Regions from separate parts of the Salinicoccus bachuensis genome, predicted to be linked through region 1. Evidence: riboswitches for the same ligand, from Rfam matches in the RefSeq annotation. Region 1 holds a riboswitch; each other region holds the start of a gene.
What was found. Region 1 has a riboswitch for S-adenosylmethionine ahead of RQP18_RS09095 (PLP-dependent aspartate aminotransferase family protein). Riboswitches for the same ligand answer to the same signal wherever they lie in the genome.
Positions count from the first base shown of each region.

Region 2: another riboswitch for S-adenosylmethionine. It lies ahead of RQP18_RS05755 (methionine ABC transporter ATP-binding protein); the one in region 1 lies ahead of RQP18_RS09095 (PLP-dependent aspartate aminotransferase family protein).
Region 3: another riboswitch for S-adenosylmethionine. It lies ahead of RQP18_RS02415 (methionine ABC transporter ATP-binding protein); the one in region 1 lies ahead of RQP18_RS09095 (PLP-dependent aspartate aminotransferase family protein).
Region 4: another riboswitch for S-adenosylmethionine. It lies ahead of RQP18_RS11575 (LLM class flavin-dependent oxidoreductase); the one in region 1 lies ahead of RQP18_RS09095 (PLP-dependent aspartate aminotransferase family protein).

Region 1 is NZ_CP138333.2:1,774,345-1,776,545, forward strand. Features, by position in the region: gene RQP18_RS09095 (PLP-dependent aspartate aminotransferase family protein) at 1-1,355, opposite strand, end outside; SAM riboswitch class I at 1,423-1,532, opposite strand; gene RQP18_RS09100 (very short patch repair endonuclease) at 1,669-2,127, shown strand.
Region 2 is NZ_CP138333.2:1,165,078-1,167,278, reverse strand. Features, by position in the region: gene RQP18_RS05760 (methionine ABC transporter permease) at 1-137, opposite strand, end outside; gene RQP18_RS05755 (methionine ABC transporter ATP-binding protein) at 121-1,143, opposite strand; SAM riboswitch class I at 1,201-1,303, opposite strand; gene RQP18_RS05750 (hypothetical protein) at 1,617-2,177, shown strand.
Region 3 is NZ_CP138333.2:461,782-463,982, forward strand. Features, by position in the region: gene gcvH (glycine cleavage system protein GcvH) at 1-276, shown strand, start outside; gene RQP18_RS02405 (toprim domain-containing protein) at 332-745, shown strand; gene RQP18_RS02410 (thioredoxin family protein) at 696-1,013, shown strand; SAM riboswitch class I at 1,054-1,152, shown strand; gene RQP18_RS02415 (methionine ABC transporter ATP-binding protein) at 1,256-2,201, shown strand, end outside.
Region 4 is NZ_CP138333.2:2,277,697-2,279,897, forward strand. Features, by position in the region: gene RQP18_RS11575 (LLM class flavin-dependent oxidoreductase) at 1-1,032, opposite strand, end outside; SAM riboswitch class I at 1,119-1,219, opposite strand; gene RQP18_RS11580 (catalase) at 1,544-2,201, shown strand, end outside.

The DNA.
Region 1 (2,201 bases):
AGTGCCCATCTTATGACCCCTTCGTCATTGATGACTGCCGCATCTGCTGATCCATCCCCGATTCCTGTGGCCTTCTTCAGCGCCTGCCCCAGATCTTTTGTGATATCCCTTACGGATTCAATGCCCACCGACAGACGGATGAGTTCTTCCAGCACGCCGGTCTCCTCAAGCTGTTCCTTCGTCAGCTGCTGATGGGTCGTGGACGCCGGATGGATGATCAGTGACTTCGCATCGCCGACATTTGCAACATGGGACCATAGCGAGACATTGTCGATCAGTTTCTTCCCTGCCGGTTTTCCGCCCCTGATCCCGAAGGTGATGATTGAACCGTATCCATTCTCGAACTGCCTCTTCGCAATATCATGGGACGGGTGGTTCTCCAGACCGGGATATGTCACCCACTCCACCGCAGGATGGGCCTCCAGGAAGCGGGCAACCTCCTGCGCATTTTCATTATGCCTTTCGACACGTATATGTAGAGTCTCCAGTCCCTGGATCAGCTGGAAGGCATTCTGTGGACTGAGGCTTGCCCCGAAGTCCCGCAACAGCTGCACGCGGATTTTCGTGATGAAGGCAAGTGTGCCGAAATCCACAGCATAACGGATGCCGTTATAGCTCGTATCGGGTTCGGTGAATTCCGGGAATTTTTCGGTATTCCAGTTGAACCGCCCCCCATCGATGACCACCCCGCCTATGGAAGTGCCGTGCCCGCCGATCCATTTTGTTGCCGAGTGGACGACGATGTCCGCTCCCCATTCAATCGGCTTGAAGACGTGCGGTGTGGCGAACGTATTATCGACGATCAATGGTACGCCGGCTTCATGCGCCACTTTGGCAACTGCTTCAACGTCAAGGACCTGAAGTCCGGGATTGCCGATTGTTTCGGCGAATACAGCCTTCGTCCGCCCTGTGATCGCCGCCTTGAAATTTTCCGGGTCGGCAGGATCGACAAATTTGACGTTGATGCCGTATCTGGGCAGAGTGACTGCAAACAGATTGTATGTACCGCCATAGAGGTTCGACCCCGCCACGATTTCATCCCCCGCACTTGCCAGGTTCAGTATGGACAGTGTGATGGCTGACATTCCGGAAGAAGTCGCCACTGCCGCCACCCCGTCCTCAAGAAGGGCCATGCGCTTTTCGAACACCTCCACCGTAGGATTTCCGATGCGCGAGTAGATGTTCCCCGGTTCATCCAGGGAAAACAGGCTCTCCGCATGGTCCGTGTCATGGAAAACGTACGAGGTCGTCTGATAGATCGGCACCGCCCTTGCGCCTGTTGTCGGATCCGGCGCCTGTCCGCCATGGAGCGACAGCGTCTCCAGGTCATAAGTTGCATTTTCTTTTTTTGTCAATATAATCTCCTCCTGGTTGTAATAATAAAAAAGCTCTCTTCCTATATAAGAAGAGAGCCTCCGCCTCCTCTTATCTTCCAGGAAAATCTCCTGCAGGAATTAGCACCTTATCAGACTTGATTGCCTGATGGTTGCCGGGCGTCATAGGGCCTGTCCCTCCGCCACTCTGGATAAGTGATAGAACTGTATTATTAATAATGTATACTACAATACTATGGATTATTATATTTGTCAAAACATTTTTCAAATTTAAAATACTCTGCTCTCCATCAATTTTCATGACGAATGTTTAACGCCCTAGCTGGGTAGGTGAATGGAAAGATGGGAGGTGGCGACAGTGGCCGATATGATGTCTACAGAAAAGAGAAGGCGGACGATGAGCCGGATCAGGTCCCAGTCGAAACTCGAGAACAGGGTTACGAAAGCCCTGTGGGCTGAAGGCTACCGGTTCAGGAAGAATGTACGCACGTTGAAAGGGTCTCCGGATATCGCAATCCAGAAATACAGGGTGGTCATCTTCATCGACTCCTGTTTCTGGCATATGTGCCCCGACCATGGCAACTGGCCGAAGAGCAATCAGGAATTCTGGAACAGGAAGCTCGGGAGGAACATGGAACGGGACCGTGAAGTGAATGCCCATTATCGTAAAGAAGGATGGCATATCATGCGTATGTGGGAACATGAATTCAAGGAGGACTTCAAAGGGGCCTTGGACAGGATGACGGCTTTCATAGAAATGGCAAAGTCCGAGGCCGCCAAAGGCAAAAAATAATGCCCGGAATCCCCATTTCATTATTGACAATTCCGGGATAACATTGTAAATTTGAATATGTAGTTTTTAAAACG
Region 2 (2,201 bases), 610 kb from region 1:
GGGTTCGCCGTGATATAGAGCAGTATGCCGAGCGGGAGCCCGAGCAGCACCGCAAAGAAAATGGAAATGGACACCATCAGTGTCGTCTCAAGCAGTGCACGGTAGAGGAGCGGTGCAATCTCAGTCAATCTTTGCATAGATTCCAGCCCTTTCTATTCCTCTGGATTCGTCGATGAAGCCCTTCAGCCGGATGATCTCCCCCGGTTCGCCTTTTACGTGCAGCATCAGAAAGCCGAGCGGCATATCATGTATGTATTCGATGCGGCCGTTCAGAATGCTGATGTCACACTCAAAGTGGCGGTAGAGCTGATTGACATAGTTCGCTTCGGCGTGCTCATTGAGGAATTTTATGGTGATCACTTCCGAACGTTCGTTCACGTCGATATGGGGCGGGATGGTGAAATCATATATATCCTGTACGAACCCCTTCGTCACATCATGCTCGGGATGGCTGAATATGCTGTATACATCATCCATTTCTACAATTTCGCCTTCCGTCATGACCCCCACACGATCTGCAATCTCCTTTATGACCTCCATCTCATGGGTGATCAGCACGATTGTGATGCCAAGTTCCCTGTTGATCCGCTTCAGAAGCTTCAGGATCGTCTTCGTCGTATCTGGGTCGAGTGCACTGGTTGCCTCATCACACAGCAGGACGTCCGGATGGTTCGCCAGGGCCCGGGCAATGCCGACACGCTGCTTCTGGCCGCCGCTCAGATTTTTCGGGTAACTGTCCACCTTGTCACCGAGTCCCACAAGATCAAGAAGTTCCTCGATGCGTCCCCGCGTCTTCTTCCTGTCATACCTGCTTGCCTTCAGCACGAACTCTATATTCTGATAGACCGTTTTCGATTCAATCAGATTAAACTGCTGAAAGATCATGCCGATCTTCTGCCGCCGGATCCTGAGATCATCTCCCGACAGGCTTCCAAGTTCGGTTCCGTTCACATTCACTTTACCGGAACTCGGGGCTTCCAACAGATTAATCAGCCTGAGCAACGTACTCTTTCCCGCTCCACTGAAACCGATCAGTCCGAATATCTCCCCGTCCTCTATCGTCAGGGAGAGTTTCTTCAGAGCCTCGATTCTTCTCCCCTTGACCTCATATGTCTTCGACACATCTTCAAGCACAATGGCCATTCCATCACTTCCTTCCCAAAATAAAAAGCCCTCTGCCCAATGGCAAATGGCTTCAATCGTTTATCTGCCAAGCCTGAGGCTTGCGGGATTTAGCACAGTGCCTCCCGGCCTGTTGCTGAAGCTTCACAGGGCCCAATCCCTCCACTTCTCTGGATAAAAGTATTCAATTGAATGCTCATTACTCTACATGAATTGGCGAGATAAGTCAAATTTCAGACAACTAAAGTCTATTCAGCCATAATTGCCGTCAGGCTCGCCCTGAAAATGTACAATATTCATAACAGACTGGGCTGAAGCACGAGGGGCAATGTTAAAATGGAAGTATAAAGCCAGGTATTATCCAATGGTTTGATATAGATGAATCTTTCGTTGCCGGGAAGAGAGGGTCCTTTACGTAGTTATAAATAATTTTACTGCAATCAGAAGAGGATTGCTTTGTGCAAGAGAATATTTTGAAAGAACGGGGGAAGGTAATGAATAAAAAGATAAGTACTGAAGGAGCGTTGCAAATCCCTAAAATTCTGCATGAGCTATTTGGAAGAAGAACAACAAAAGCAGAATTAACAATTGTCTTGGCCAGTTGCCTCATCCTCTCATCTTTCCTGCTGTTCTACACATATAACGAATGGTCCGGGCTTACAGTATGGAAAACGGCACTACTGATTATACTTACAGTAGACATAACCGGCGGTGTCACAGCTAATGTTACAAAAGGGACGAATGCATACTACCAGACAAGCCATACAGCAAGATTAGTTTTTCTAGGAGTCCACATCCAGCCACTGATACTGGGATGGCTGTTCGGCAATTTGCTTTTGTCCACGGCCGTTTGGCTCTTCGCCATCGCATCTGCCTGGATCATTACCCATATTGGGGGGAGAGGGATTCAGCGTACCGCTGGGATGGCGTCAGCTCTAACAGGAGTAGGTGCACTCATCCTACTGGCGGATACTCACCTTATTCTAAATGCTCTGCTCGCTTTATATATATTGAAGCTTGTTTTCAGCTTTGCGGTTGACCACGATAGAAACTGAGGATGCTTATGATCAACACACCTA
Region 3 (2,201 bases), 1.3 Mb from region 1:
GGTGATATCGTATTTGTGGAGCTGCCTGCTGAAGGCGATGAAATTACTACTGGGGAGTCATTCGGCAGTGTGGAGTCCGTAAAGACGGTATCCGAACTGTATGCACCACTCAGTGGTACAGTAGTCGAGATCAATGAAGGACTCGAGGACAGCCCTGAGCTTGTCAATGAATCTCCTTATGAGGAAGCATGGATGGTGGTCATTGAACTGTCCGATGAATCACAACTTGATAAACTGATGGATGCGGATGCCTACGAAGAAATGGTGGATGCATAAAAACTGAAACTCTGGACATCGTCTGGAGTTTTTTTAAAATATGATACCAGGGGTGATGGCAGTGTATTTTTCCGATAAAGTGCTCATTGTCGAAGGAAAGACGGATAAGCGGCGCATCGAAGAAGTATTGATTGAACCTGTACAGATCATATGCACCCATGGTACAATGGGAATCTCAAAATTGGATGAGATTCTCGACCAGCTGAATGGCTCCGACATCTATATCCTGTCCGATGCGGACAAAGAGGGAAGAAACATCAGGAAATGGTTTAAAAAACATCTGAGTGAAAGTACTCACATATATATTGACCCGAAATTCGGTGAAGTGGGCCGCTGCCCACGCGACTACTTGGCAAACCTCCTTATGAGACACGATTTCTATGTAGATACAAGCCTGATCATGAAAGGTAAGTTCAGTAATGATGAAAGAACCAAAGACAATCGATATTACCAGCCGTATTCAATCTGAGGAGACGTTCGTACTCTATGGCTATGCGCCGATATGTGCAAACTGCCAGATTGCGGAAAGGATGCTCGATATCGTCTCGGAAATGAAGGGAGTTTCATATACTTCCATGAATTTGAACTATCATAAGGACCTCATAGAAACGTATGAGATCAGATCGGCGCCCGCACTGCTACTGTTCAGGGAGGGCAAGCTGGTCCGGGAAGTATATGCATTCCAGTCCGTACCCCATCTGACGGAAGTGTTCGATGAATTCCTTGTTGACGAATAGGGATGCGGATGATAGTATTATTAACAATCTAATAATGAAACTCTTATCAAGAGTGGTGGAGGGAAGTGCCCGACGAAACCACGGCAACCGTCTTTGTGACAAGGTGCCAATTCACTGATCGATTGATCGAAGATGAGAGGCTGATGGATAAAACCGGTGCCTGCTCAACTTTTGAGTGGGCTTTTTATTTAGCGGAGCGGAAAATGCACGACTTTTCCAATATACAAGTCAGGGTGAAACGTATGATCGATATAAGGAAAGCAACGAAAATTTTCAAGACGAAGAACAATACCATCCAGGCCGTGGATGATGTCAACCTTCATATCAGGGAAGGGGAGATATTCGGCGTCATCGGCTATTCGGGAGCAGGCAAATCCACGCTGATCAGAATGCTGAACGGCCTGGAACAGCCCTCCTCGGGCGAAGTGGTGATTGGTGAAGATGTCATCAGTTCGATGACTCGGTCGAATCTGCTCAGGAAACGCCAGAAGGTCTCCATGATCTTCCAGCATTTCAACCTGCTCTGGTCGAGGACCGTCGCCGACAACATCAGCTTCCCACTGGAGATCGCCGGTGTGCCGAAGAAGGAGCGTGCGCGCCGTGTGGCGGAACTGGTGGAGCTTGTCGGCCTCACGGGGCGTGAAGACAACTATCCAAGCCAGCTTTCGGGTGGACAGAAGCAGCGGGTCGGCATTGCGAGGGCGCTCTCCAACAGGCCCGAAGTGCTCCTTTGTGATGAGGCGACGAGTGCGCTCGATCCTGAAACGACGGATGAGGTGCTCGACCTGCTGGTAAAAATACGTGATGAAATGGATCTGACCATCGTCCTCATCACGCATGAGATGCATGTCATCCGCAAGATATGCGACCGGGCGGCAGTGATGGAGAACGGCCGGGTCGTGGAGACCGGACCGGTGATAAAGCTGTTCCAGAATCCGGAGCATGGCGTGACGAAACGCTTTGTCAAAGATGACATCAACGATGAGGAGACGGCCCTGTCATTCGAGGAGGTCAGGGAGATGTTCCCGACTTCGAAAATACTCAAGCTCGGCTTTGTCGGTTCACAGTCGAAAGCGCCGATCGTCTCGCAGGTCGTCAAGAAATACAATCTCGACCTGAACATCCTTTCGGGCAACATCAAGCGGACGAATAATGAGTCCTATGGCCACCTGTATGTGGCGATCGATA
Region 4 (2,201 bases), 500 kb from region 1:
CATGTCGAGGTTCCCCTGTACCGCTTCCGTCTCGATGTCTTCGATATACTGGTCCGGATCATACTGGGAAAAATCGATGCCCGTGTGGCCGGACAGGAGTGACGCCGTCCCTTCGTAGCTCACGCTGTTCTGGAGCGCTTCATATTTTTCATAGGCTTCCGCCTCGGTCTCCCCGATGATCGGCAGGATCATCGGAAACACTTTGACGTCGTCTGCATTTCTGCCCTGGGCCACCGTACGTTCCCTGATATCCTTCACATAGGCTGCCAGGGCTTCCAGGGAATGATTCTTCGTGAACACCGCTTCCGCATGCTTCGCTGCAAAGTCGCGCCCCTTCGGCGATGCCCCCGCCTGGAAAAGTACAGGCGTCCTTTGGGGAGAGGGCTCCACAAGATGCGGCCCCGGCACATTGAAGAATTCGCCGCGGTGGTTGATCATGTGCACCTTGTCAGGGTCTGCAAACGTATCGTTTTCCCTGTCATACTGGACGGCATCTTCCGCCCAGCTGTCCTCCCAGAGCTTGTACACGACCTGGAGGAATTCATCTGCACGGTTGTACCGCATCTCCTTCGGCAGTCGCTGCTCGAGCCCCATGTTGACGGCTTCGCTCTCAAGGTATGATGTCACAACATTCCATGCCACCCGGCCCTCGGTCAGGTGATCCAGCGTCGACAGCTGACGTGCCAGGGAATAGGGCTGTGCATATGTAGTCGAAATCGTCGGTGCAAACCCGAGATGCTTTGTAACGGCTGCCATGGCAGGAATCACGAGTGTCGGATCATGGGCGGGCAGCTGGACGGCGTGCTTTGCCGCTGCATCATGGTTGTTTCCATAGACGCTGTAGGTCCCCAGCACATCTGCAATGAAGAGTGCATCGAACCTTCCGCGCTCCAGTGTCATCGCCGTATCAATCCAGTATTCCAGACGGTTGTGGCCCGTACCCTGGTCCTTTTCATGCTTCCACAGCCCCGTGGAATGGGGGGACGGTGAATTCTGGATGAAGCCGTTGAGATGGATCTGTTTTTTTGACATGTTCATACCTCCGCTTTTTGATATTGAAAAGCCCCTGCTTCTTGAAAATAAGAAGAGGGGCTTTATTTTATAAAATAGAACATCTCTTCCTATCTTCTAGCAAATCGCTACTGGAATTGGCACAGTTCACATACGGTCTGTTGCCGAGGTCTCAAAGGGCCAGTCCCTCCACCTCTCTTGATAAGAATTTTCTGAAATTATTAAGTTATGATGACTAATATATCCCATAGGATATTCAAAGTCAACACCAAATTCTAGTTTTCTTATAGGAATTGGATTTGGCATGTATATCTTTCATATCATTTGATTTCAGACTGTTCTGACACTATAATTGTATTGTGTACAGATTGGAATCAGTATAAACAGTAGACTGTTCTGATTGACATGTTTCCAAGCATCATCTTTCCGTAATTGGTCACGAACCAGATCATAGGAGGTTTTGATTTTGGCAGATAAGAACTATCAGAAAGAAAATGAGATTCCACGCGAGAAAGAAGCGGAACGCGATACGATGACGACCCGGCAGGGCCGGCCCGTCACAGATAACCAGAACTTGCGCACCATCGGCGACCGGGGACCGGCGACGATGGAAAACTACCATTTCCTTGAAAAGATGTCGCACTTCGACCGCGAAGAAGTACCGGAACGGGTGGTACATGCGCGGGGTACCGGCGCATTCGGCTACTTTGAAACCTACGGCAAAGTCGGGGACGAACCGGCAGAAAAGTATACACGCGCGAAAGTGTTTTCCGGCGAAGGCAAGAAGACGCCACTCATGGTACGCTTCTCCACCGTCGCAGGCGCCAAGGATTCGCCTGAAACGGAACGCGACCCACGGGGCTTCGCCATAAAAATGTATACAGAGGACGGCAACTGGGACCTCGTCGGCAACAACCTGAAGATCTTCTTCATCCGTGATGCCATGAAGTTCCCTGATATGATTCATGCCTTCAAGGCAGATCCGGTATCCAATGTGCCCGATCCGACACGGATGTTCGACTTCGTCTCCCGTTCGCCGGAAGCGACGCACATGATCACATTCCTGTTCTCGCCCTGGGGTATTCCAGCCTCATACCGGCACATGCAGGGTTCCGGCGTCAACACTTACAAATGGGTGAATGACAAGGGTGAATCCGTACTCGTCAAATACCACTGGGAGCCGAAACAGG